DNA from 2 places in the Mesorhizobium sp. M1006 genome. Region 2 is predicted to be linked to the other one. Evidence: riboswitches for the same ligand, from Rfam matches in the RefSeq annotation. Region 2 holds a riboswitch; the other holds the start of a gene.
The links. Region 2 has a riboswitch for S-adenosylmethionine ahead of NKH60_RS04330 (O-succinylhomoserine sulfhydrylase). Riboswitches for the same ligand answer to the same signal wherever they lie in the genome.
Positions count from the first base shown of each region.

Region 1: another riboswitch for S-adenosylmethionine. It lies ahead of metX (homoserine O-acetyltransferase MetX); the one in region 2 lies ahead of NKH60_RS04330 (O-succinylhomoserine sulfhydrylase).

Region 1 covers NZ_JAMYMZ010000012.1:38,865-50,313, forward strand. Annotated here, with positions in the region: gene NKH60_RS14055 (ABC transporter ATP-binding protein/permease) at 83-1,915, shown strand; gene NKH60_RS14060 (DUF1194 domain-containing protein) at 1,992-2,798, shown strand; gene NKH60_RS14065 (RNA polymerase subunit sigma-70) at 2,817-3,842, opposite strand; gene NKH60_RS14070 (SDR family NAD(P)-dependent oxidoreductase) at 3,885-4,631, opposite strand; gene NKH60_RS14075 (DUF1330 domain-containing protein) at 4,867-5,187, shown strand; gene NKH60_RS14080 (hypothetical protein) at 5,273-5,479, opposite strand; gene NKH60_RS14085 (hypothetical protein) at 5,478-5,699, shown strand; gene metW (methionine biosynthesis protein MetW) at 5,751-6,365, opposite strand; gene metX (homoserine O-acetyltransferase MetX) at 6,481-7,650, opposite strand; SAM riboswitch at 7,726-7,803, opposite strand; gene hisC (histidinol-phosphate transaminase) at 7,942-9,051, shown strand; gene NKH60_RS14105 (prephenate/arogenate dehydrogenase family protein) at 9,058-9,993, shown strand; gene NKH60_RS14110 (DUF2125 domain-containing protein) at 10,127-11,128, opposite strand; gene NKH60_RS14115 (gamma-glutamylcyclotransferase) at 11,243-11,449, shown strand, end outside.
Region 2 covers NZ_JAMYMZ010000003.1:231,159-242,607, forward strand. Annotated here, with positions in the region: gene NKH60_RS04315 (Hsp33 family molecular chaperone) at 1-645, shown strand, start outside; gene apaG (Co2+/Mg2+ efflux facilitator ApaG/CorD) at 652-1,044, opposite strand; gene NKH60_RS04325 (ceramide glucosyltransferase) at 1,272-2,423, shown strand; gene NKH60_RS04330 (O-succinylhomoserine sulfhydrylase) at 2,461-3,651, opposite strand; SAM riboswitch at 3,722-3,799, opposite strand; gene NKH60_RS04335 (2'-deoxycytidine 5'-triphosphate deaminase) at 3,935-5,029, shown strand; gene araD1 (AraD1 family protein) at 5,060-6,052, opposite strand; gene mmsB (multiple monosaccharide ABC transporter permease) at 6,241-7,533, opposite strand; gene mmsA (multiple monosaccharide ABC transporter ATP-binding protein) at 7,530-9,062, opposite strand; gene chvE (multiple monosaccharide ABC transporter substrate-binding protein) at 9,162-10,226, opposite strand; gene NKH60_RS04360 (LysR family transcriptional regulator) at 10,544-11,449, shown strand, end outside.

The DNA of each region.
Region 1 (11,449 bases), on a different contig from region 2:
GGGTTGGCTGCCGGATTGAAGGCATACGCGGTCGATTCTATGACCGGGTTTCAGCATCGCTTTCGAATGCAAGGATCCACTCATGGCTGATCTTCCGGATGTCGAGGCCAGCGCCCAGAAGCTTGCCACGTCGATCGAAGCCAGCAGCCTGCGTGAGCAGCTGGCAACAATCAAATTGGCACTGACCAGCTCGCCAGTGCGAAAACAATTGCTTTGGGCAGCGATCGGCATCGTCGCCGTCATCGTGGCGAGCTCGATCGGGCAGGTTCTGCTCAATCGCTGGAACCAGCCTTTCTACGACGCGCTTGCGCGGCGCGACATGCCGGCTTTCCTGCATCAGCTTCTGGTCTTTGCCGGCATCGCCGGCGGGCTTGTGGTGCTCAATGTCGGCCAGACCTGGCTCGACCAGATGCTCCGCCTGAAGCTGCGCGAGGCGCTGACGCTCGACCTGATCGACGAATGGATGCGGCCGGCGCGTGCCTTCCGGCTGACCCATGCCGGCGCCATCGGCGTCAATCCCGACCAGCGCCTGCAGCAGGATGCCGGGCATCTCTCCGATCTTTCCACCGGTCTTGGCATCGGCCTGCTGCAGTCCTGCATCCTGCTTGCCTCGTTCGTTGGGGTCCTGTGGTCGCTGTCTTCCGGCTTCGTCTTCCACATAGGCGGCCATTCGCTGGCCATACCCGGCTATATGGTCTGGGCGGCGATCCTTTATGCGGGCACCGCCTCCTGGTTGAGCTGGCTGGTCGGGCGACCGTTGATCCGCTTCAACAACGATCGCTATACGCGTGAAGCGGAGCTGCGCTCCTCGGTGGTTCGCGTCAACGAGAATGTCGATGCCATCGCGCTGGCGCATGGCGAGGCCGATGCCAGGCGCCGGCTCGAATTCGATCTCGGCATGGTGCTGGGCGCCATGCGGCGCATCTACAGCGCCCAGATCAATCTTTCCTGGGTTACCGACACCTATGGCTGGATCACTGTCGTCGCGCCGATCCTGGTCGCCTCACCGGTCTATTTCGCCGGCGATATCAGCTTTGGCGGCTTGATGATGGCAGTCGGCGCTTTCAACCAGGTCCATTCGTCGCTGCGCTGGTTCATCAACAATATCGGCGGCATCGCCGATTGGCGCGCTACGCTGATGCGGGTCGCCGACTTCCGCATCGCGCTTGCCGACACCGACGCGCTGCACCATACGGAAAGGCGCATTTCGTTCGGCGAAAACCCGGACGGCAGCCTGACCTTCGAGAAACTCGAGGTCGCCTCGCCGGAGGGATGCACCAAGCTTGCCGAGCCGCATGTCGAAATCCGCGCCGGCGACCGGGTCATGATCACCGGAGATCCGGGCGCCGGCAAGACGCTGTTCTTCCGGGCCATTGCCGGTCTGTGGCCATGGGGCAGCGGACGGATCGGCATGCCGGCCGGAGAAGCGCCGATCTTTGTTCCGCGTACCCCCTATTTCCCGCTCGGCAAGCTGCGCGAGGTGCTCAACCATTCAGACGGCGCGGCGGAGGCGAGCGATGCCGAGATCTCGGAGGTGCTGGCCGATGTCGGGCTGCAACGCCTGTCGTCCTCGCTCGATCGCTCGGCGCGCTGGGAGCGTGAGCTCAGCGACGACGAGCAGCGTCTGCTGGCCTTTGCCAGGCTGGCCTTGCGACGGCCGAAATGGGTGATCATCGACGAGGCGCTGGACGCGTTCGACGGCCCAACGCTGAGGCAAGTGCTGTCGATGCTGGAGAAGCGCCTTCCCGACGCCGCGATCCTCAATATCGGCCGCGGCCAGCACAATGCCCGCTTTTTCCGGCGGGCGTTGACCATCGTCAAGGATGCCGGCCAACCGCCACTCAAGCCGGCCCGTATCAGGGCAGGTGCCATCGAACCGCCCCCGGCGATCGCCTCGACCGGCCGAAAGAAATAGAAGGCAAGCTTTATTTCGCCGCGATCGCGGCGAAAAACTGTCGCGATCGTTTCAGATGGGAACGTTCCGATCGGCCATGCTTGACGCACTCGCCCTGCTCGCCTGCCTTGCCTGCACCCCGGCGGCACCTGCGGCCGCGCCGGCCAATGCAATTGCCGTCGATGTCGAGCTGGTGCTGGCCGTCGACATCTCGCAGTCGATGGATGAAAGGGAGTTTGCCCTGCAGCGCGCCGGCTATGTCGCGGCGCTGCGCCACCCCGACTTCATCAACGCCGTGCGTGCCGGTACCTTCGGCCGCATCGCCATCGCCTATTTCGAATGGGCCGGCACCATCCGCGACGATGCGGTCATTGCCTGGCAGGTCGTCGACAGCAAGGAGAGCGCCAACGCTTTCGCCGACAAGATCGCGGCCCGCCCGTTCAGGAGCTTTCGCGGCACCTCGATTTCCGGTGCTGTGGCTTTCGGCGCCGAGCTTTTCGACGGCACGGCCTTCACCGGCAAACGCCGCGTCATCGACGTCTCGGGGGACGGCCCAAACAACACCGGCTTGCCGGTCACAACGGCACGCGATGCGGCGCTGGCGAAGGGCATCGTCATCAACGGGCTGCCGATCCTGGTCAGCCCGTCACCCACCTTCAGCCATCTCGACCGGTACTATGCCGAATGCGTCACCGGCGGGCCGGGCTCGTTCGTGCTGCCGATCTATGCTGCTTCCGAATTCGCCACCGCCACTCGCCGCAAACTGATCCTCGAGGTCAGCGGCATCGAGTATCCCAAGGTGGATCCGAGGACGATCCGCATCGACGCACCGATCGACTGCCTGCAAGGTGAGCGCGACCGAAGGTTTTTCTCGGACCCCTATTTCCCGGAACTCGACCGATAAGGCTGGCCCAGGGGTAAGCTAGGCTGGTGGCAGGCCGAAGGCCGGGAACAGAGATGGCCCGAGCGGCCCTATGAAGATCGTCAAGGAAGCGATCCCGCCCTCGGCTGCGTCGAACACATGCAGGGAATGGGCCCGCCATTCAGGGCCATCGTGGCTGCGGGAATAAACCCCGACCGCCGGCTGGGCATTGGCGCGGGTGGCCAGCGTGCGGAAGCCGCCAAACCTCGGCCAGACGGTCTCGAAGAAACCGCGGATCGCTTCGCGGCCTTGATACCATTCACGCCAAGGCGGCATGGTGTAGATGGCGTCCTCACGCAGCAGCTCGATCAAGCTGTCGAGATTGGCGGCCTGCCAGGCCTGCATGTAGCGTTCGAGCAGCAGGCCTTCTTCGGGGCTGGGCCGTGATCGGCTGGCCGGCCGTCCCTGAGGATAGCGCGTCGCCAGCGTTGCGCGGGCCCGTTGCAACGCGCTGTTGATCGAAGCCGTCGATCCGCCCAGCAAACGCGCCGTCTCGACAGCCGACCATCCGAGGACGTCGGCAAGCAGCAGCGCGGCGCGCTGCCTGGGCGGCAGATCCTGGATCGCCGCGACGAAGGCGAGCTGGACGGCCTCGCGGCTCTCGTAACGGGCTTCCGGACCTGGCTCGCTGCTGGCAACGTCTGGAAGCTCGGCGTCGGGGTAGGGCTCCAGCCAGGCGATGTCGGCTACGGGCCCGCCTATGGCCGCCCCGTGCGAGGGCTGCCGTCCGGGTTCCCGGAGAATGCGACGCGCCCTCGACCTCGCCTTGATGGCGTTGAGGCAACCGTTGGTCGCGATCATGTAGAGCCAACCGCGAACCGAACCTCGCCCGTCGAACTCCGATCTTGCGCGCCAGGCGCGAAGCAACGTGTCCTGGACGAGGTCGTCGGCCTCGTGCAGCGAACCCATCATGCGATAACAATGCAGCTTGAGCTCGCGGCGATGCGCGGCCGTGACCTTCTCGAAGGCCAGCCGATCGAGGATCGGCTGGCGTGATGGTTCCAGAGGTGGTTGAGCGTCTGTCATGTGGCTTGTGCGGTTACGAGCGAGCGTTGCATTACGCGCCCCTCAGGCGGCCGGGGCAAGCCCGCTACCGCTCACCATGAAGGAACTGCCTTGCGGCTGGCCGGTGGCGAGTGCGACCACCGCCCGTCCGACATCGGCCGGCGTTTGCATGTCGGTCATGGCGGCGATGAAGTCCGCCGGCTGGATGCCCATATAGGCCGCTATGCTGTCGACGCCGGCTTTGCCCACGCCGGTTTCCGGCATGATGCGCATCGGCGCGAGCGCCATGAAGCGCAGGCCGAGGCCAAGCCGGTCGGCCTCCTTCTGGCTATGACCGGCCAGGAACATCTGCATGCGTTTTGCGCCAGCATAGCCGCCGGCGTTCGGTGGTCCGCCGGTCAAGGCCGCGCCGCTGGAGATCAGAACGATCCGGGTCCCCGGCTTGAGCGGACGCCGCAGAGCGGCCCGGCAAAACAGGAACGACGCCTTGACGTCCGTGTCCCAATTTGCCGAGAACGCCTTCCAGTTCTGTTCATGCACCGGCGCAGAAGGCGCCAGCGCACCTGCGCAGATCACCAGTACGTCCGGCTCAAGCGCGGCGAAGACCTTATCCGGGGCGGAGTCCATCGTAGCATCGGCCGCGAGCGTCTTCACGCCCGAGACCTCCCAGGCAAATTGCGCCAGGGCCTGTTTTCCGCGGGCGACGGCCAGCACCGTCGCTTTCTCCTTGAGGGCGGCCTCCGCGATGGAGCGGCCGACACCACGGCTGCCTCCGACGACGACGACATTCTGATTTTGCAACGATCCCATGGATCACCTCTCTATTCCCGGCCGCCGGACCATCCAGGCGCGCTCATCGATAAGGACAGCGCAGGTGGGTGGAAATCATCGGTGCCAGGCGGAAATATCTTTCAGCTGACGGCAGCGGCGCGTCGGTTTTGTATTCAGTGTCATTACCTCGGGGGTAATCGACCTGTGCGCGACGTCTCGGCAAACTGCTCCCATCAAGCCGGTTGTCCGGCCTTCGACCACAAGGAGTTACGCCATGACCGCCTACGCCGTCGCCCATATGCGCCAGGTCACGCCGGGACCGCAGATCGTCGAGTACCTGCACAAGATCGATGCCACGCTGGAACCGTTTGGCGGCCGCTTCGTGGTGCACGGAGGCGAGGTGGAAGTCGTTGAAAACACCTGGCCGGGCTATCTCATAGTCATCGAGTTTCCCAACCGGCAGCAGGCACGTGCATGGTACGACTCGCCCGCCTATCAGGAGATATTGCCGCTGCGTACCGGCAATTCCCGGTCCGACGTGGTCTTCGTTGATGGCGTCCAGCACCCGCACAAGGCCACGGACGTGCTTGAATAGAGGGAATGATCGGGTACAACCGGCGTCTATGGTGCCGCCATCTATCTGGCGGCACCGAATTTGGATCGCGTCTGCATCGGCAGCTTCACCGCCCCTGCAGCACCTTGATCGCGTTGGACATGTCGCCATGCGACAATGCAGCCAGGTAATCCGAGTAGTTGATCCTGCCGTTCGCGAAGCCGTTCATCAATCGCGTGCAGAACGTGTGTTCCAATCCGGCATCCGGGACGTTCATGAGCGCGGCGAGGTTTGCCCTTTCAACCTTGCCGAACCGCATCTTGAATTTGGTCATGCACCGCTGGATCGCCTGCCGTTTCAGCGCCGGGCTGCCGCTCAACGCGACTTGTCCATTCTGGAAATCGGTCTTCGACGTCGTGCATCCGGAAATCAAAGTGGCCGACATCAAAGCTGTTGCTAATACTAACGTCTTCATTGCTTCCCCCAAACCAACCCGTTTGAGACCTGTTAAAGCAACAAAGAATGCCGGGCAACTTCATTGGATTGAAAATTGAAAATATGGTTTCTTGCGCAGGTCTGAGGTTCGTTGCTTCTGCCTGTCAAACCTATCGTTTCAGCAGGAATACCGCCTGCTGGCCGAAAAAGTTCCAGAACCACCAAGGCATGGAGAAGCCGATCCGCTGGCCGTTGGCGTCGAGCGCGGTTGCCTTTTCCACCGTCGCGCCAAGCTCGTCGCACAGATTGACGAAGTCGCGAATGGTGCAGAAATGGATGTTGGGCGTGTCGTACCAGGAATAGGGCAGGTCCTTGGTCACCGGCATGCGGCCGTTGAAGAGCAGCGAAAGGCGCACCCGCCAGTGGCCGAAATTCGGGAATGAGACGATGGCGCGGTTGCCGATCCGGAGCAGTTCGTCGAGCACCAGCTTCGGATTGCGGGTCGCCTGCAAGGTCTGCGACAGAACGACGAAGTCGAAACCCTTGTCGGGATAGAATTGGAGATCCTTGTCGGCATCGCCTTGAATAACCGACAGGCCGCGCGCCACGCATTCGTTGACGCCGCGCTGCGACAGTTCCAGCCCGCGGCCATCGACCTTCTTGGTCTCCTGCAGCAATTCGAGCAGCAGGCCGTCGCCGGAACCGACGTCCAGCACCCGCGACTGCGGCGGGATGAGATCGGCGACGACTTCGAGGTCGACGCGCTGGGCGCGGTTGACGCTCATGCCTTCGGCTCTTGCTCGGCACATGACCCTGATCCGAAAAGCCTGCAACTTTTCGGGGTCATGCGCTGATGCCTGGCACATGGTCCTGATCCGAACAATCCGCAACTTTTCGGGGTCATGCGCCGAGCCCTCTCGCCCGCGCGGCCGAGGCGATGAAGCCCTTGATGGCGGCGAACAGTTCGGGCTCATCGAGCAGGAAGGCGTCGTGGCCGCGGTCGGTCTCGATCTCGACGAACGATACCGAGGCGCCGGCCGCGTTCAGCGCGTGCACGACCGAGCGGCTCTCCTCGGTCGGGAACAGCCAATCGCTAGTGAACGAAACCAGGCAGAAGCGCGTCTTGGTGCCGGCGAAGGCATCGGCCAACCGGCCGCCATGGTCGGCGGCGAGATCGAAATAGTCCATCGCCCGGGTCATGTAGAGATAGGAGTTGGCATCGAAGCGATCGACGAACGTCATGCCCTGATGGCGCAGATAGCTCTCGATCTGGAAGTCGGCATCGAAACCGAAGGTCAGGGCTTCGCGGTCCTGCAGGTTGCGGCCGAACTTGCGGTGCAGCGCTGCTTCCGACAGATAGGTGATGTGGGCGGCCATGCGCGCCACCGCCAGCCCCTTTTCCGGCCGCTTGCCGTGCTCGAAATACTTGCCGCCATGCCAGTCCGGGTCGGCCATCACCGCCTGCCTGCCGACCTCGTGGAAAGCGATGTTCTGCGAGGAATGGCGGGCGCCGGTGGCGATCGGCAGCGCCGAGAAGACGCGCTCGGGATAGCTCGAGGCCCATTGCAGCACCTGCATGCCGCCCATCGAGCCGCCCAGCACGCTGAACAGCTGTTCGATGCCGAAATGCTCGACCAGCATCAACTGCGCCCGCACCATGTCGCGGATGGTGATGATCGGCAGGTCGAGCCCGTAGGGCTTGGCGGTGGCGGGATTGGTCGAGGCGGGGCCGGTGGAGCCGAGACAGCCGCCGATGACGTTTGACGAGATGACGAAGAAACGGTCGGTATCGATGATCTTGCCGGGACCGATCAGCACTTCCCACCAGCCCGGCTTGCCGGTCACCGGATTGGTGTTGGCGACGTGCTGGTCGCCGGTCAGCGCATGGCAGACGAGGATGGCGTTGGAGCGCGCGTCGTTGAGCGTGCCATAGGTCTGGTAGGCAATCTGGAACGGCGACAGCAGCGTGCCGGCGTCGAGCTTGAGCGGCTTGTCGGCGCCGAAACGCAACACCGGGCTCGACGGCTGGTCGGCCTCGTTGTTGGTTTTTCGCGCGCGCAAAGCGACCATCACATCTCCTTGCCCGGCCTTCAGTTGTCCACCGGTCTGGCAACAAAAAACCGGCCATGCCTTCGCAAAGCCGGTTACAAGATGCAAACGGCCCTTTAGCAAGTTGTTTAACGTGGCTGCAAGCCGACCGGCCAAATCACCACGGAACTGTAGCCGTTCTTCTATGACTCGCGCATGGCTTCGTCAACGGCAAGTTCTTGATCCCGAATTGCCGCCCCTCGACATTCCGGGCCACGGCTTGTATTTCCGCTGCGGCTTCCGGATGGAGGCACTCTCGACGGATTTCATGAAATGAGCCAGACACCGGATCAGACACGTCCAAAGCCCCGCGCCGGCATCATGGACATCGAAGCCTATGTGCCCGGCAAGAGCGCGGCGCCTGAAGGTGTCGCCAAGGTCCATAAATTGTCGGCGAACGAGAACCCGCTCGGCCCTTCGCCAAAGGCGATAGAGGCCGCGCGCGCGGTCGCCGACAAGCTCGCGGTCTATCCCGACGGCAGCGCCAGGCGCCTGAGGGAAGCGATCGCCGAGGTGCACGGGCTCAACCCGGCGAACATCGTCTGCTCCAACGGCTCCGACGAGATTCTGGGCCTGCTGGCGCAGACCTACCTCGCGCCCGGCGACGAAGCCATCATCACCGAACACGGCTTCATGGTCTACAAGATCTACATACAGTCGGCCGGTGCCGTCCCGGTGACGGTCAAGGAGACCGATGAACGCGCCGATATCGATGCGATCCTCGCCGCGGTGACGCCGGCTACCCGGATCATCTTCCTTGCCAATCCAAACAATCCAACCGGCACCTACGTGCCGTTCCAGGAGGTGCGCCGCCTGCATGCCGGCCTGCCGCGAAACGTGCTTCTGGTGCTGGATGCAGCTTACGCCGAATATGTCCGGCGCAACGATTATGAAGCCGGCGTCGAGTTGGTGGGCAGCGCGGAAAACGTGGTCATGACCCGCACTTTCTCCAAATTGGGCCTGGGCGGGGCGCGGATCGGCTGGATGTATGCGCCAATGCACGTCATCGACGCGATCAACCGCGTGCGCGGGCCTTTCAACGTCAATGCAACGGCAATCGAGGCCGGCATCGCGGCGATCCACGACCGCGCCCATATCGAACGCAGCGTCGCGCACAACGAGACCTGGCTGGCCTGGCTGAGCGAGCAACTAAGCGGGCTCGGGCTGCGGGTGACGCCGAGCGTCGGCAATTTCATCCTCATCCACTTTCCCGAGGACAAAAGGCATTCGGCGGCGGCCGCCGACGACTACCTCAGTGCGCGCGGCTACATATTGCGGCGCGTTTCCGGGTACGGTTTTCCCAACGCGCTGCGCATGAGCATCGGCACCGAAGAGGCCAATCGCGGCGTTGTCGCAGCACTCGCGACATTCCTGAAAAGCTAGAACACCATGACATCACCGATGTTCGAAAAAATCGCGCTGGTCGGCATCGGCCTGATCGGCTCGTCGCTGGCCCGCGTCATCCGCCGCGAGGGGCTCGCCGGCCAAATCGCGATTTCGACGCGCAGCGAAGCGACGCTGGCACGGGCGAGCCAACTCGGCCTTGGCGACACCTATACGACGGATGCGAAAGAGGCGGTTCGCGATGCTGATCTGGTTATCGTTTCGGTGCCGGTCGGTTCTTCCGGTACGGTCGCCGCGGAGATCGCGCCGGCGCTGAAGAAGGGCGCCATCCTCACCGATGTCGGCTCGACCAAGGCGTCGGTGATCGCGCAGATGCAGCCGCACGTGCCTGATGGCGTGCACTTCATCCCCGGCCATCCTTTGGCCGGCACCGAAAAATCGGGACCGGACGCCGGTTTTGCCGAACTGTTCGAGAACCGCTGGTGCATTTTCACGCCGCTGCCCGGCACCGATCCCGCAGCACTGGAAAAGCTCTCGGAATTCTGGCGCCGCTGCGGCTCCAACATCGACACGATGGACCCGCAGCATCACGACATGACGCTGGCCATCGTTTCGCACCTGCCGCACATCATCGCCTATAACATCGTCGGTACCGCCGACGATCTGGAGTCGGTGACCAAGTCCGAGGTCATCAAATACTCGGCTTCCGGCTTTCGCGACTTCACTCGTCTCGCGGCGTCCGACCCGACCATGTGGCGCGACGTCTGCCTGCACAACAAGGACGCCATTCTCGAAATGCTGGCGCGGTTTTCCGAGGATCTGTCCTCGCTGCAGCGGGCGATCCGCTGGGGCGACGGCGAAAAACTGTTCGACCTGTTCACCCGCACCCGCGCCGTCCGCCGCTCGATCATCGAGGCCGGCCAGGATATCGACGTACCGGATTTCGGCCGCCAGGCAGTCGAACACCCGCCGAAGGGATAAGCCGCGGCAGGCCGATCGCAGGCCGGCCCGGCTTAGAGCGGTTCATCGTTTCACAGAAACGCCGAACCGCTCTATCTCTTTGTTTTGCGCAATTCCGGACGGAAAACCGTTTCACACTTTTCCTGGAGTTGCTCTAGTCGAGCGGCTTGATCTTGCCGAGCGGGATGAAGCCGAGCGAGGCCTTGCCCCTGACGATCTTCAGCGGCATCGACGGCTGGTTGCCGAGCAGCGCCAGTCCGGCAAAGCCGGTTTGGATCTGTTTCTTCTGCTCGGGGATGGCGGTGGCGAGGATTGCCGCCACGGCCTTTGGATCATTGAGCCTGATCGTCAGGTCGGCATTTATGAGACCGTCGTCATCGACCGACAGCGGTCCCGAAACGGTGATGCGCGCAGTTCCGGACGACAGATCGAGCTTGTGGATTTCGGCCGCCTGGCCGCGCAGGCTCTTCGGATTTGCCTTGATCAGCGTGACGCCGTTCTTCAGCGTCAGGTCGCCGCTGCCGTCGAGCGGCGGCAAGACGCGCCCGTCGATGGCCGCCGCGTCGATTTCAAGATCGGTGAAATTGCCGGCATAGTCGATGTCCGGGCCGTTTGGGCGCAATTGTCCGGTGGCGGTTCCGGCGCTGAACAGCGAGACGGGATCGGTGTCGTCTGCCGGATCGGTCTGGCCGGACAGGCCTTCTGCCTGCAGCGAGAGGCGCCTCGGCAGCGGCCAGGACAGCTTCATGTCGGCCCGCAGATCATCCCAGTCGATCCAGAGCGGGGTCATGCCGGGAACAGAGGTCCTGAGCGGCCCCCTGAGCTCGGCGGCAGGCGACAGAAGCCGGGTGATCTGCGTGGCGGCGTTGATCTTGCCTGTCGATGCCGCGACGTTGCGGCTGTCGTCCTCGTAAGCCAGGCTGTCGCAGGAAACGGTGAAGCTGAAGGGATAGCCGCTGACCGCGAGATTGGCGCAGTCGGCCTTGATGCCTTTGTCGTCGAGATCGGCGACCGCCTTTTTGGTGGCGCTCTCGACCAGGTCCGCCAGGTAGAACCAGCCGGCGCTGTAGATGCCGAACAGCACGAGGATGAAAGCGGCAAGCCACAACAGGCGGCGACGTTGGCTGGGCGGCGGGCGCTCGTCACTTGACGTCATGCTGCGGCTTTCGTTAACGCGGGGTGGCACGGGCGGGCTGTCGCTTGCGGCACCAACAGGTAGACGGACTGAAACACCACCGGTGAGGTGGTCGTCACAATCAGGCTTGGCGATATGGGCGATTTTTGGGTTTTTGGCTACGGCTCACTGATCTGGCGACCGGGATTCGCACATGTCGAGACGCGGCGCGCCCGCCTGCATGGCTACCGCCGTTCGCTCTGCGTCTATTCTTTCGTGCATCGCGGCACGCGCGAACGGCCGGGCCTGGTGCTCGGCCTCGACCGCGGAGGCTCCTGCATCGGGCTGGCGTTCCGGGTTCCA
Region 2 (11,449 bases):
GCCGGCGAGACGTCACCGCAGACGCTGCTCGGCAGCGGCGTCCTGGCGCTGACCATCGACCAGGGCGCCCACACGCAACGCTACCAGGGCATCGTCCAGCTCGACGGCGTCACACTGGAAGATGCCGCACGCACTTATTTCCGCCAGTCGGAGCAGATTCCGACCGACCTCCGGCTTTCGGTTGCCAAGCTTCTGACGCCCGGCGTCGGCGGTGCCCGCGAACAATGGCGGGCCGGTGGCCTGCTGGCACAATTCCTGCCGCAGTCGGCGGAGCGCATGCGCGTACCCGACCTTCCAGGTGGCGACGGCGATCCGCGTGAGGAAATCCACGACCCGACCGACAATTCCTGGCAGGAGCTGCTGGCGCTGCTTGGTACTGTTGAACCGACCGAGCTGATCGATCCGACGATCGGCGCCGAACGGCTGCTTTACCGGCTTTTCCACGAGCATGGCGTCCGCGTGTTCGGCGGGGTGCCGGTCGCCGACCAGTGCTCATGCTCGAGGGAGAAGATCCACGGCATCCTCGAAGGCTTTTCCGCCGAGGAGATCAGGGACAGCACCGAGGATGGCAGCATTCACGTCGCCTGCGAATTCTGCTCGAAGCAATATGACTTCGACCCGGCGGAGTTTGCAGCGGCCGGATGACCGCCGTCAATTGACGGTGCGCCGCATTCCCGGCAAGTCGAGCGAGAAGGCGGGGATGGCGACGTCGAACGTCTCGCCCCGCCTGTTGCGCATGGTGTAGTGCCCGACCATGATGCCGGACGGCGTCGAGAGCGGGCATCCAGACGTATACTGATAGCTGTCGCCGGGGTTGAGTCCGGGTTGCTCGCCGACGACCCCGGGGCCGCGCACTTCCTCGACCTTGCCGGTGCCGTCGGTAATGTGCCAGTAGCGCGACAGAAGCTGCACGAACTCATCCGACTGATTGTCGATGGTCACCTGATATCCCCAGACATAGCGGTTTTGCGGCGGGTCGGAGTGATCCTCCAGATAGAACGGCCTGACCTGCACTTCGATGTTGCGGGTGACGGCGCTGTACATAAACTGCTCCAAAGCAATGTAGATGGAACTTTCGACGCTCAGCGCAGTTTGATCAACGATGCGCGTCATCTCCTTGCCCGACTCGAGCGCAGGTGCCGAAAAACAATGTCATTTAAGTGACACATGACAATGATGGTGTGCAGGCTTGTGCCGGGCGACTCAGCGTTCTGTCGAATTGTTGAAAACGGCCGTCATGCGGCCGGCACTTCTGGAGTGACCAGATCTCGATGGAACCGACATTCGCAGCCGCTCTCCTTTCCATAGCCCTCCTTCTTTCAAATCTCGCCAGCATCCTGTTAGCTTCGCTGAAGCTGAAGCGACCAGCCAGGATCGCACCGCCCGCCAACGCGCCGCCGGTATCGATCGTCATCCCGGCACGCGGCGTCGAGCCGTTTGCCGAAGAGACGCTGGAGCGCGCCTTCTCACTCGACTGGCCGCGCTACGAACTCATCTTCTGCGTTGCCCATGCCGACGACCCGGTGGTCAAGCCGATCACCGCCGCAATGGCGCGCTTTCCAGCTATTCGCGCCCGCCTTCTAGTCGGTGACGACCGCATCAGCGGCAATCCAAAACTCAACAATTGCGTGAAGGGTTGGGAAGCGGCGCATTATCGCTGGGTCATTCTTGCCGATTCCAATGTGCTTATGCCGAGCGACTACGTCCAGCAGCTGATGGCGGCATGGCGGCATGGTACTGGCCTCGTCTGCTCGACGCCGATCGGCTCACGGCCGGACGGCTTCTGGGGGGAGGTCGAATGCGCCTTTCTCAACACGCTGCAGGCACGCTGGCAGTACGCCGGAGAGGCGCTCGGCCTCGGCTTCGCGCAGGGTAAGAGCATGTTGTGGAACAAGCCGATGCTCGACGCCAATGGCGGCATCCGCGCGCTTGCCGCCGAGATCGCCGAGGACGCCGCCGCGACCAAGCTGGTCAACGGGCTCGGACTGCGGGTCAATCTTGTCGCCTCGCCCTTCGAACAGCCGCTCGGCCGGCGCACGCTTGGCGAGATCTGGTCGCGGCAGGCGCGCTGGGCGCGGCTGCGCCGCGTCACCTTCGCGCTGTTCTTCGCCCCCGAGATCCTGATCGGCGCGGCGCCGCCGCTGGTGCTTGCGCTGATCGCGGCGGCTGACGCCGGCGTCAGCCTGCCGGCAACCGCCATCGCCGTGCTGGTCGCGGCCTACCTGCCGGAATGCGCTTTGGCCTCGGCTAAGGGATGGCACCTGTCGCCGCGCACGATCCCGGCGATGATGGCGCGAGACCTGATGCTTCCCGCCATTTGGGCGCGCGGATGGCTGAGCGGCGCCGTCGACTGGCGCGGCAATGTGATGACTATCCAGACAAAGACCGTCGCGGAGCTGGAAGAGACCCCGTCCGGTGCCTGATCGGGCGCGTTCCCGCTCGCCTCTGTTCGGCCAGCCCTTATCCGGCAACTCTCAGTGCCTGCTCGATGTCTTCGAGCAGGTCGTCGGCGTCCTCAAGGCCAACTGACAGCCTGAGCGTTCCCGGTCCGATGCCGAGCTCGGCGCGGGCCTCATCGGTCAAGTTCTTGTGCGTCGTCGTCGCCGGATGGGTGATCAGGCTCTTGGCGTCGCCGAGATTGTTGGAAATGAGCACGACGTCGAGTGCGTTCTGGAAGGCAAAGGCCGCCTGCTTGCCGCCCTTCACATCGAGGCAGATCAGCGTCGAGCCACCCGACATCTGCTTCTTGACCACGGCCGCTTGTGGGTGGTCGGCACGGCCGGGATAGATGACACGGGCGATTTGCGGGCGCTCGGCCAGGAAATCCGCGATGCGGCCGGCACTTTCCGTCTGCTGGCGTACGCGTAGCGGCAGCGTCTCCAGGCCTTTCAGCAGCGTCCAGGCATTGAAGGGCGAGAGGCTTGGGCCGGTGTGGCGGAAATAGTCATGCAGGTTCTCGTCGATCCATTTCTTGTCCGACAGAACGATGCCGCCAAGACAGCGCCCCTGGCCGTCAATATGCTTCGTGGCCGAATAGACGACGATGTGGGCGCCGAGCTGCAGGGGTTTCTGCTGCAAGGGCGTAGCGAAGACATTGTCGACGATCAGCCTGGCGCCGATCGAATTGGCAAGTGCCGCGACGGCGGCAATGTCGACTACCTCCAGCGTTGGATTGGTAGGGCTTTCCAGGAAAAACAGTTTGGTGTTTGGCTTGACCGCCTTTTCCCAATTGGCGATGTCGGTGCCGTCGACCAGCGTTGCCTCAATGCCGTATTTCGGCGCCAGCGTCTCGACCACCCAGCGGCAGGAGCCGAACAGCGCGCGCGCCGCCACGATATGGTCGCCCGCCTTGGCGCTGCACAGCAGTGCTGCCGTCACCGCCGCCATGCCGGATGCCGTGGCGCGCGCGTCTTCGGCTCCTTCCAGCGCGCACATGCGTTTCTCAAACATGTCGACCGTCGGATTGGCATAGCGCGAATAGATGAAGCCCGGCTCCTCGCCCTTGAAGCGGGCCTCCGCCGCTTGCGCCGTCTCGTAGACATAGCCTTGGGTGAGATACATCGCCTCGGAGGTCTCGCCGAAGCCGGAACGCAGCGTTCCGGCATGCACGAGTGCGGTCTGAGGCTTCCAGTCGCGCTTCTTGGTCATCATTCCATCCAAACACCAAAATTGGTCCAAACAACAAAAAACCGGTCGCGAAAGTCGCAACCGGTCCATATGGCCTTGCGGCCCGACGGTCCTTTAGCGACTTGTTTAACGTGGCTGCAAGCCGACCGGCCAAATCACCACGGGATAACGAGCTTTAGACCCGCGCCACGCTTGCGTCAATTGCCGGCATGATTAAGAGGGTTGTACCAAGCAGGTGCCAAACGCGTCCACGGTCGGACCTGCGACAGAACAAGACCTCGCCCGGCGTTCGAACGGAGCCAGACCCTTGCGGCAGACAGGCATTCTTCCCGATCAGGATATTTCCGCGCTGTTCCAGACGGGCGCGCTGAAATCGCCGCGCACGCTCGATGCCGATCAGATCCAGCCGGCCAGCCTTGACCTCAGGCTCGGCGACAAGGCCTGGCGGGTGCGTGCTTCCTTCTTGCCCGGCCCGGACCACAGGGTTGCCGACAAGCTCGACCGGCTGAAGCTGCACGAGATCAACCTCGCCGAAGGTGCTGTGCTGGAAACCGGCTGCGTCTACATCGTGCCGCTGCTCGAAAGCCTGGCGCTGCCCGCCCATATTTCCGCCTCCGCCAACCCGAAAAGCTCGACCGGACGGCTCGATATCTTCACTCGGGTAATGACCGACCGCGGCCACGAGTTCGACAAGATCGCCGCCGGCTATGAAGGCCCGCTCTACCTGGAGGTCAGCCCGCGCACTTTCCCGATCGTCGTGCGGATCGGCTCGCGGCTGTCGCAGATCAGGTTCCGCACCGGCAATGCGCTCTTGTCGGAAAACGAGTTGCACGAGTTGCACCGCGCCGAAATGTTGGTCGCCACCGAACCACCCAACATCTCAGGCGGGGGCATCGCGCTATCGATCGACCTCGACGGCGACAAGGACGGGCTGGTCGGCTATCGCGGCAAGCACCACACCGGCCTCGTCGACGTCGACAAGCGCGCCGCGCAGGATGTCGTCGATTTCTGGGAGCCGCTCTACAAGAGCGGTGCCGGCGAGCTGGTGCTCGATCCGGACGAATTCTATATTCTGGTGTCGCGCGAGGCGGTGCATGTGCCGCCGCTCTACGCCGCCGAAATGACGCCCTTCGATCCGCTGGTCGGCGAGTTCCGCGTCCATTATGCCGGTTTCTTCGACCCGGGTTTCGGCCATTCGGCGTCGGGCGGCACCGGCAGCCGGGCGGTGCTCGAGGTACGCAGCCACGAAGTGCCGTTCATCCTCGACCACGGCCAGATCGTCGGACGGTTGGTCTATGAGCACATGCTGAAACGGCCGCGGGCGCTCTACGGCACTGATCTCGGCTCGAACTATCAGGCACAGGGCCTGAAACTGTCCAAGCATTTCCGCGCCGCGCGCTGACCTTCCTCTCACTTCCGGGCTACGCCCGGCTCAAAGTGCCTTCACGGCGACCTTCACCGGCTGCTCGATTTCAAGCGGGTTGCGCAGTGGCAGGCCGAAATCCTGCGCCTCGATTTCGAATACGTCACCGGCCTCGGTCCTGACGCCGTCGGCAAAGGACAGCGTCGCCGTGCCGAACATGTGCACATGCACGTCGCCCGGCTGGCGGAAGGCTGAGTATTTGAAGTGGTGATGCTCGAGATTGCCAATGGTGTGCGACATGTTCGCCTCGCCCGACAGGAACGGCTTTTCCCAAAGCAGCTTGCCGTCGCGCAGGATGCGCGAAGTGCCGCGGATATCGGACGGCAGATCGCCGATCAGGATCTCCGGCCCGAACGAAGCATTGCGCAGCTTGGAATGGGCAAGGAAGAGATAGTTCACACGCTCGGTGACATGGTCGGAAAACTCGTTAGACAGCGTGAAGCCGACGCGGAACGGGGCGCCGTCGTCGCCGATCACATAGATACCGGCGATTTCCGGCTCCTCGCCGGCATCCTGGGCGAAGGCGGGCGACATAAGCGCCGCACCGGGCGCCACCGCCATGGTGCCGTTGCCCTTGTAGAACCATTCCGGCTGCACGCCGATCTGGCCCTTCGCCGGCTTGCCGCCCTCAAGCCCCATGCGGAACATCTTCATGGAATCGGTCAGCTGTTCCTCGCCGTCCGTGCTGAGCTTCTTGTGCATGGAATCGCGGGTCGCGGCGGAGCCGAGATGCGTCAGCCCGGTGCCGGTGAGATGGAGATGCGCCGGATCGGGATGGTTGATCGGCGACAGCAGCCGGCCCTTCTTGTAGGCTGCGTCGAGATCGACGGTTTCGCCGAAGCCCTTGCGCTCGATCAGGGCGACAAGCCCGCTGCCGGTACGCGCGGCTTCCATCGCCAGCGAATAGACGCTGCGGGCGCCGTTGATGACGCGGGTCTTGCCGCCGTTGCGGGCAACGACGCGGATCGTCTCGGCGTCGTCGAGGATTTGTGAGATCAGCATGGTAACCCTCTCTGAATTGTGGGCTGGCCTGCCCTTTCTCGGCAAACCCCACCCTGCGCGGCCCGGACCCCTGTCCGCGCCTCGGTTGAAATTCTTCGTCCGGATTGCGCTCGCGGATCAGGTCCCTCGGGGGACTTCTTTGCGCCCGGCAGCGCCGCGATGTGACCCGTATGCCTCCTGGTTGCCTCTCAAGCCTTGTTCTTGTTGTAGACGTCGAAGACGACGGCGCCGAGCAGCACCAGGCCTTTGACCACCTGCTGCCAGTCGACATTGACGCCCATGATCGACATGCCGTTGTTCATGACGCCCATGATGAAGCCGCCGACCACCGCGCCGATCACCTGGCCGACGCCGCCCATCGCCGAAGCGCCACCGATGAACACCGCGGCGATGACGTCGAGCTCGCTGCCGAGGCCGGCCGCCGGCACAGCCTGCCCCAGGCGCGCTGCGATAATCAGGCCGCCGAGTGCCGACAGCACGCCCATATTGATGAACACCATCAACGTCAGCCGTTCGGTCTTGATGCCCGATAGCTGGGCTGCCTTGGCATTGCCGCCCATCGCATAGATGCGACGGCCGATCGTCATGCGTTTGGTAACGAAGACGAACAACGCGATCAGCACGCCCATCACCATGAGAACGATGGGGAGGCCCCTATAGGTGGCGAATTGGTAGACGAGAAACAGCGCCAGCGCGCTGATCACCAGGGTCTTGACGACGAACAGCGAGAAGGGCTCGGCTTCGTAGCCATGCTTCTCGCGGGTGCGCCGTGCCCTGAGCCCGAAATAGGCATAGGCGAGCACGGCGACGAGGCCGATCACGATCGTCGTCAGGTGCAGCGTCAGGCCGCTGCCGACAATGGTTTTGCCGGCGGCGTTCACGGTTGGCGGTATCAGCGTCAATGGGCCGATCAGGTCCGGAATGAAGCCGGAACTGAGCGCCTTGAAGCCGACGGGAAGCGGCCCTACGGAAGACCCGCCACCCAGCAGCGCCTGGCAGATGCCGCGGAAGATCAGCATGCCCGCCAGCGTGACGATAAAGCTCGGTATTCGGTGATAGGCAATCCAGTAGCCTTGTGCCGCGCCGATCGCACCACCGACGATCAGGCAGATGATCGACACCACCAGCGGATTGCTCAATGGGCCAAGCGGCCAGATGACCATCATCATCGCCGCCAGCGCGCCGATGAAGCCGGCGACGGAGCCGACGCTGAGATCGATGTGGCCCGAAACGATCACCAGAAGCATGCCCAGCGCCATCACGATGATGAAGCTGTTCTGCTGCACGAGATTGCTGAGGTTCACCGGCTTGAACAGCGTTCCGGACGTGGTGAACTGGAAGAACACCATGATTGCGATCAACGCCAGCACCAACCCGTATTCGCGCAGGTTGGTGACCAGCGCCGAGACGGCAATGCGAGGTCCCTGTTGTAGATCCTGGGCAACGCCGGTCTGCGGCCCGGGAGCGCTTTCGGTGCTCATGATGCTTTTCCTTCTCCGCGGACGATGGCGCGCATTATCTTTTCCTGGCTGGCGTCGCTTGCCGCCATTTCGCCGACGATGCGTCCTTCGTTCATGACGTAGATGCGGTCGGTGATGCCGAGCAGTTCGGGCATTTCCGACGAGATGACGATGATTGCCTTACCCTCGGAGGCGAGACGCGCGATGATCGTATAGATTTCATACTTGGCGCCGACGTCGATACCGCGTGTCGGCTCGTCGAGGATCAGCACTTCCGGATTGGCGAACAGCCATTTCGACAGCACCACCTTCTGCTGATTGCCGCCAGAAAGGTTGCCGGTCATCTGGTAGACGCTCGAGGCGCGGATATTGGTCCTGCCGCGATAATCGTTGGCGACCGAAAGCTCGCGCAAATCGTCGATCACGCCGTGGCGCGACACGCCGGGCAGGTTGGCCAGCGTGATGTTGTGCTTGATGTGGTCGATCAGGTTGAGCCCGTAGGTCTTGCGGTCCTCGGTAACGTAGGCGATGCCGTGTTCCACCGCCTTGCTCACCGAAGAGACGTCGATCGGCTTGCCGTTGAGGAACACCTCGCCGGTGATGCGACGGCCATAGGACCGGCCGAACAGGCTCATGGCAAACTCGGTCCGGCCGGCACCCATGAGCCCGGCAATGCCGACCACTTCGCCCTTGCGGGCGTTGAGGTTGATACCCTTGATGACCTGCCGCTCGGCATGGATGGGGTGGTAGACCGACCAGTTTTTCACTTCGAGAACGGTCTCGCCGATCTTCGGCTCGCGCGGCGGATAGCGGTCGTCGAGCGAACGGCCGACCATCGAGGTAATGATGCGGTCCTCCGAGATGTCCTTCTTGGCCAGCGTCTCGATAGTCCGCCCGTCACGGATGATGGTGACCTTGTCGGCGACCCGGTTCACCTCGTTGAGCTTGTGCGAGATCAGGATCGAAGTGATGCCTTGCCGCTTGAATTCGAGCAGCAGATCGAGCAGCGCCTGGCTGTCCTTTTCGGACAGGCTCGCGGTCGGCTCATCGAGAATGAGCAACTTCACTTCCTTGCTGAGCGCCTTGGCGATCTCGACCAACTGCTGCTTGCCGACGCCGATATTGGTGATCAGCGTGTTGGGGTCTTCCTTGAGGCCGACCTTCTTGAGCAGGGCGCTGGTGCGCGCCTCATTGGCATTCCAGTCGATGACGCCGTATCTGGCGTGCTCGTTGCCGAGAAAGATGTTTTCGGCGATCGACAGCATCGGCACCAGCGCAAGCTCCTGGTGGATGATGACGATGCCCTTGCGCTCGCTGTCATGGATGCCTTTGAAATGGCACTCATCGCCGCGATAGATGATCTGGCCGTCATAGGTGCCGGACGGATACACACCCGACAGCACCTTCATCAGCGTCGACTTGCCAGCGCCGTTCTCGCCGACCACGGCATGGATCTCGCCTTCCTCGACCATGAGCTTGACGTTCGACAGCGCCTTGACGCCGGGAAACGTCTTGGTGATGTCGCACATCTCCAAAATCGTCGATGCCATTGAGAATACCACTCCTGCGAGGTCCGCAAACAATACCGGGCTGGCTCGCCAACGAAAAGGGGCCCTGCCTGCGCAGGACCCCAGGCTTTGTAACCGCGATTACTTCAGCTCTTCGGCCTTGATGTAGCCGGAATCGACCACCAGGGACTGATAGTTCGACTTGTCGACGTCGTGCGGTGTCAACAGGATCGAGGGAACGACCTTGACGTCGTTGTTGTAGGTCGTGGTGTCGAGGCCTTCCGGCTTGCCGCCCGAGAGCACCTTGTCGACGAGTTCGACCGTCGCCTTGGCGAGTTCGCGGGTGTCCTTGAACACGGTCGAATACTGTTCGCCGGCGATGATCGCCTTGACCGAAGCGGTCTCGGCGTCCTGTCCGGTGACGATCGGCCATGGCTGATCGGCGGTGCCGTAGCCTACGGCGCGCAGCGAAGCGATGATGCCGCGCGACAGGCCGTCATAGGGCGAGAGCACGCCATCGACGCGGCTGCCGTCCGAGTAGTTGGCGGAGAGCAGATTGTCCATGCGGGCCTGGGCGGTTGCCGCCAGCCAGCGCAGCGTGCCGACCTTGTCCATGCCCATCTGGCCGGACTTCACGACGAGGGTCTTGTCGTCGATCAGCGGCTGAAGAACCGACATGGCGCCGTTATAGAAGAAGAACGCATTGTTGTCGTCCGGCGAACCGCCGAACAGCTCGATGTTGAACGGGCCCTTCTTCTCGGGATAACCGAGACCCTTGAGCAGCGATTTGGCCTGGATGACGCCGACGCCGAAATTGTCGAAGGTGGTGTAGTAGTCGACATTTGGCGTCTTCTTGATCAGGCGGTCGTAAGCGACGACGACAACGCCGGCGTCATTCGCCTTCTGCAACGCATCGCCCATCGTGGTGCCGTCGATCGAAGCGATGATCAGCGCCTTCGGGCCCTTGGTGATTTCGTTTTCCAGCTGGCTGAGCTGGTTCGGAATGTCGTCCTGCGCGTACTGCAGGTCGACAGTGTAGCCCAGAGCCTCGAGCTGGGACTTGACGGCGTCGCCGTCGTTGATCCAGCGCTGCGAGGTCTTGGTGGGCATCAGCACGCCGATCAGGCCTTCGCCCGCCTGCGCCGGCAGCGTCATGGCCGCGATGCCTAGGGCCGCGACGGCGGCCAGTGTCTTGATAATCTTCACATTAACTCTCCCTGGTTGATGGACGCGTACCCTTGGGTTTCGTGGGCCGCGCAATCGTGCAGGAGCGCCAAACGCGCCGCTGCCGTCAATCGATCTCCGGTATCCTCCCAATCGGCCCCGAGACTCTGGTTTCAATCGATACGAGTTTTCCCTCGTCACCGACCGTCAAGCCTCAGGACGCGCGAAGGGTGTGTCGCTTTGCCATAACTGTCAAATGCGATCTTTGATGGTTGCTATATCGAGACTGATATGGCTTAGGCTAGTGACGACGCTGCCGGATCCTGCCAGGGCGCCGGGCGTAAGAGTAGGGAAGAATCATGGCAGCGCTGCGAAATCCTGGCGGAATATCAGCCAGTTACGATGAGATCCCGGGTGATGGCGGAACCTTGCTGCGCAGCGGCTTGAGCCTGCGTCACATGCGCATGATCGCAGCCCTCGACGAGCACGGCCGGGTGAGCGCCGCGGCCCAGGTCATGAACATCTCGCAGCCGGCGGCCTCGCGCATGATCGCCGAGATGGAGGCCGTGCTCGACGTCAAGCTCTGCGAAAGGCTGCCGCGCGGCATCACGCTGACACCCTATGGCAAGGCGTTGGCACGGCGCGCGCGATCGATCCTGCTCGAGATGCGCGAGGTCGACCGCGAGATTTTCGAGCTCAAGGCGGGCAAGGGCGGCTCGGTATTCCTGGGCGCGGTGACAGCACCGGCGATCGAGCTGGCGGTGCCGGCGATCCGCGAGATCCGGCGCCTTTATCCGCGCATCGAAATCACCATGCAGGTCGAGACCTCGAACGTCCTGGCACGCGAGCTGATCGCCTCGCGCCACGATTTCATCATCGCCCGCATCCCCGACGACCTCAATCCGCGGCTGTTCGAAGCGCGCGTCATCGGCGTCGAGAAAGCCTGCCTGATCGTGCGCCGCGGCCACCCGCTGACCAAGGGCAAGGCGGTGCGGCTGGAAGACACCGCCGCCTATGACTGGGTTTTCCAGTCGGGCGGCTCGCCGCTGCGCCAGGCGATGGAAAGCAACTTTTTGAACCGCAACATCGCGCTGCCGGACCGCATCCTCAACACCAGCTCGCTGCTATTGACTCTGGTCATGGTCGCGCAATCCGACGCCATCGCACCGGTGTCGATCCAGGTCGCGAAGTTCATCCAGAACCCCGAAGGCCTGGCCGGCGCTATCGATGTCGTCCAGACTGAATTCGACATCGAGGTCAGGCCC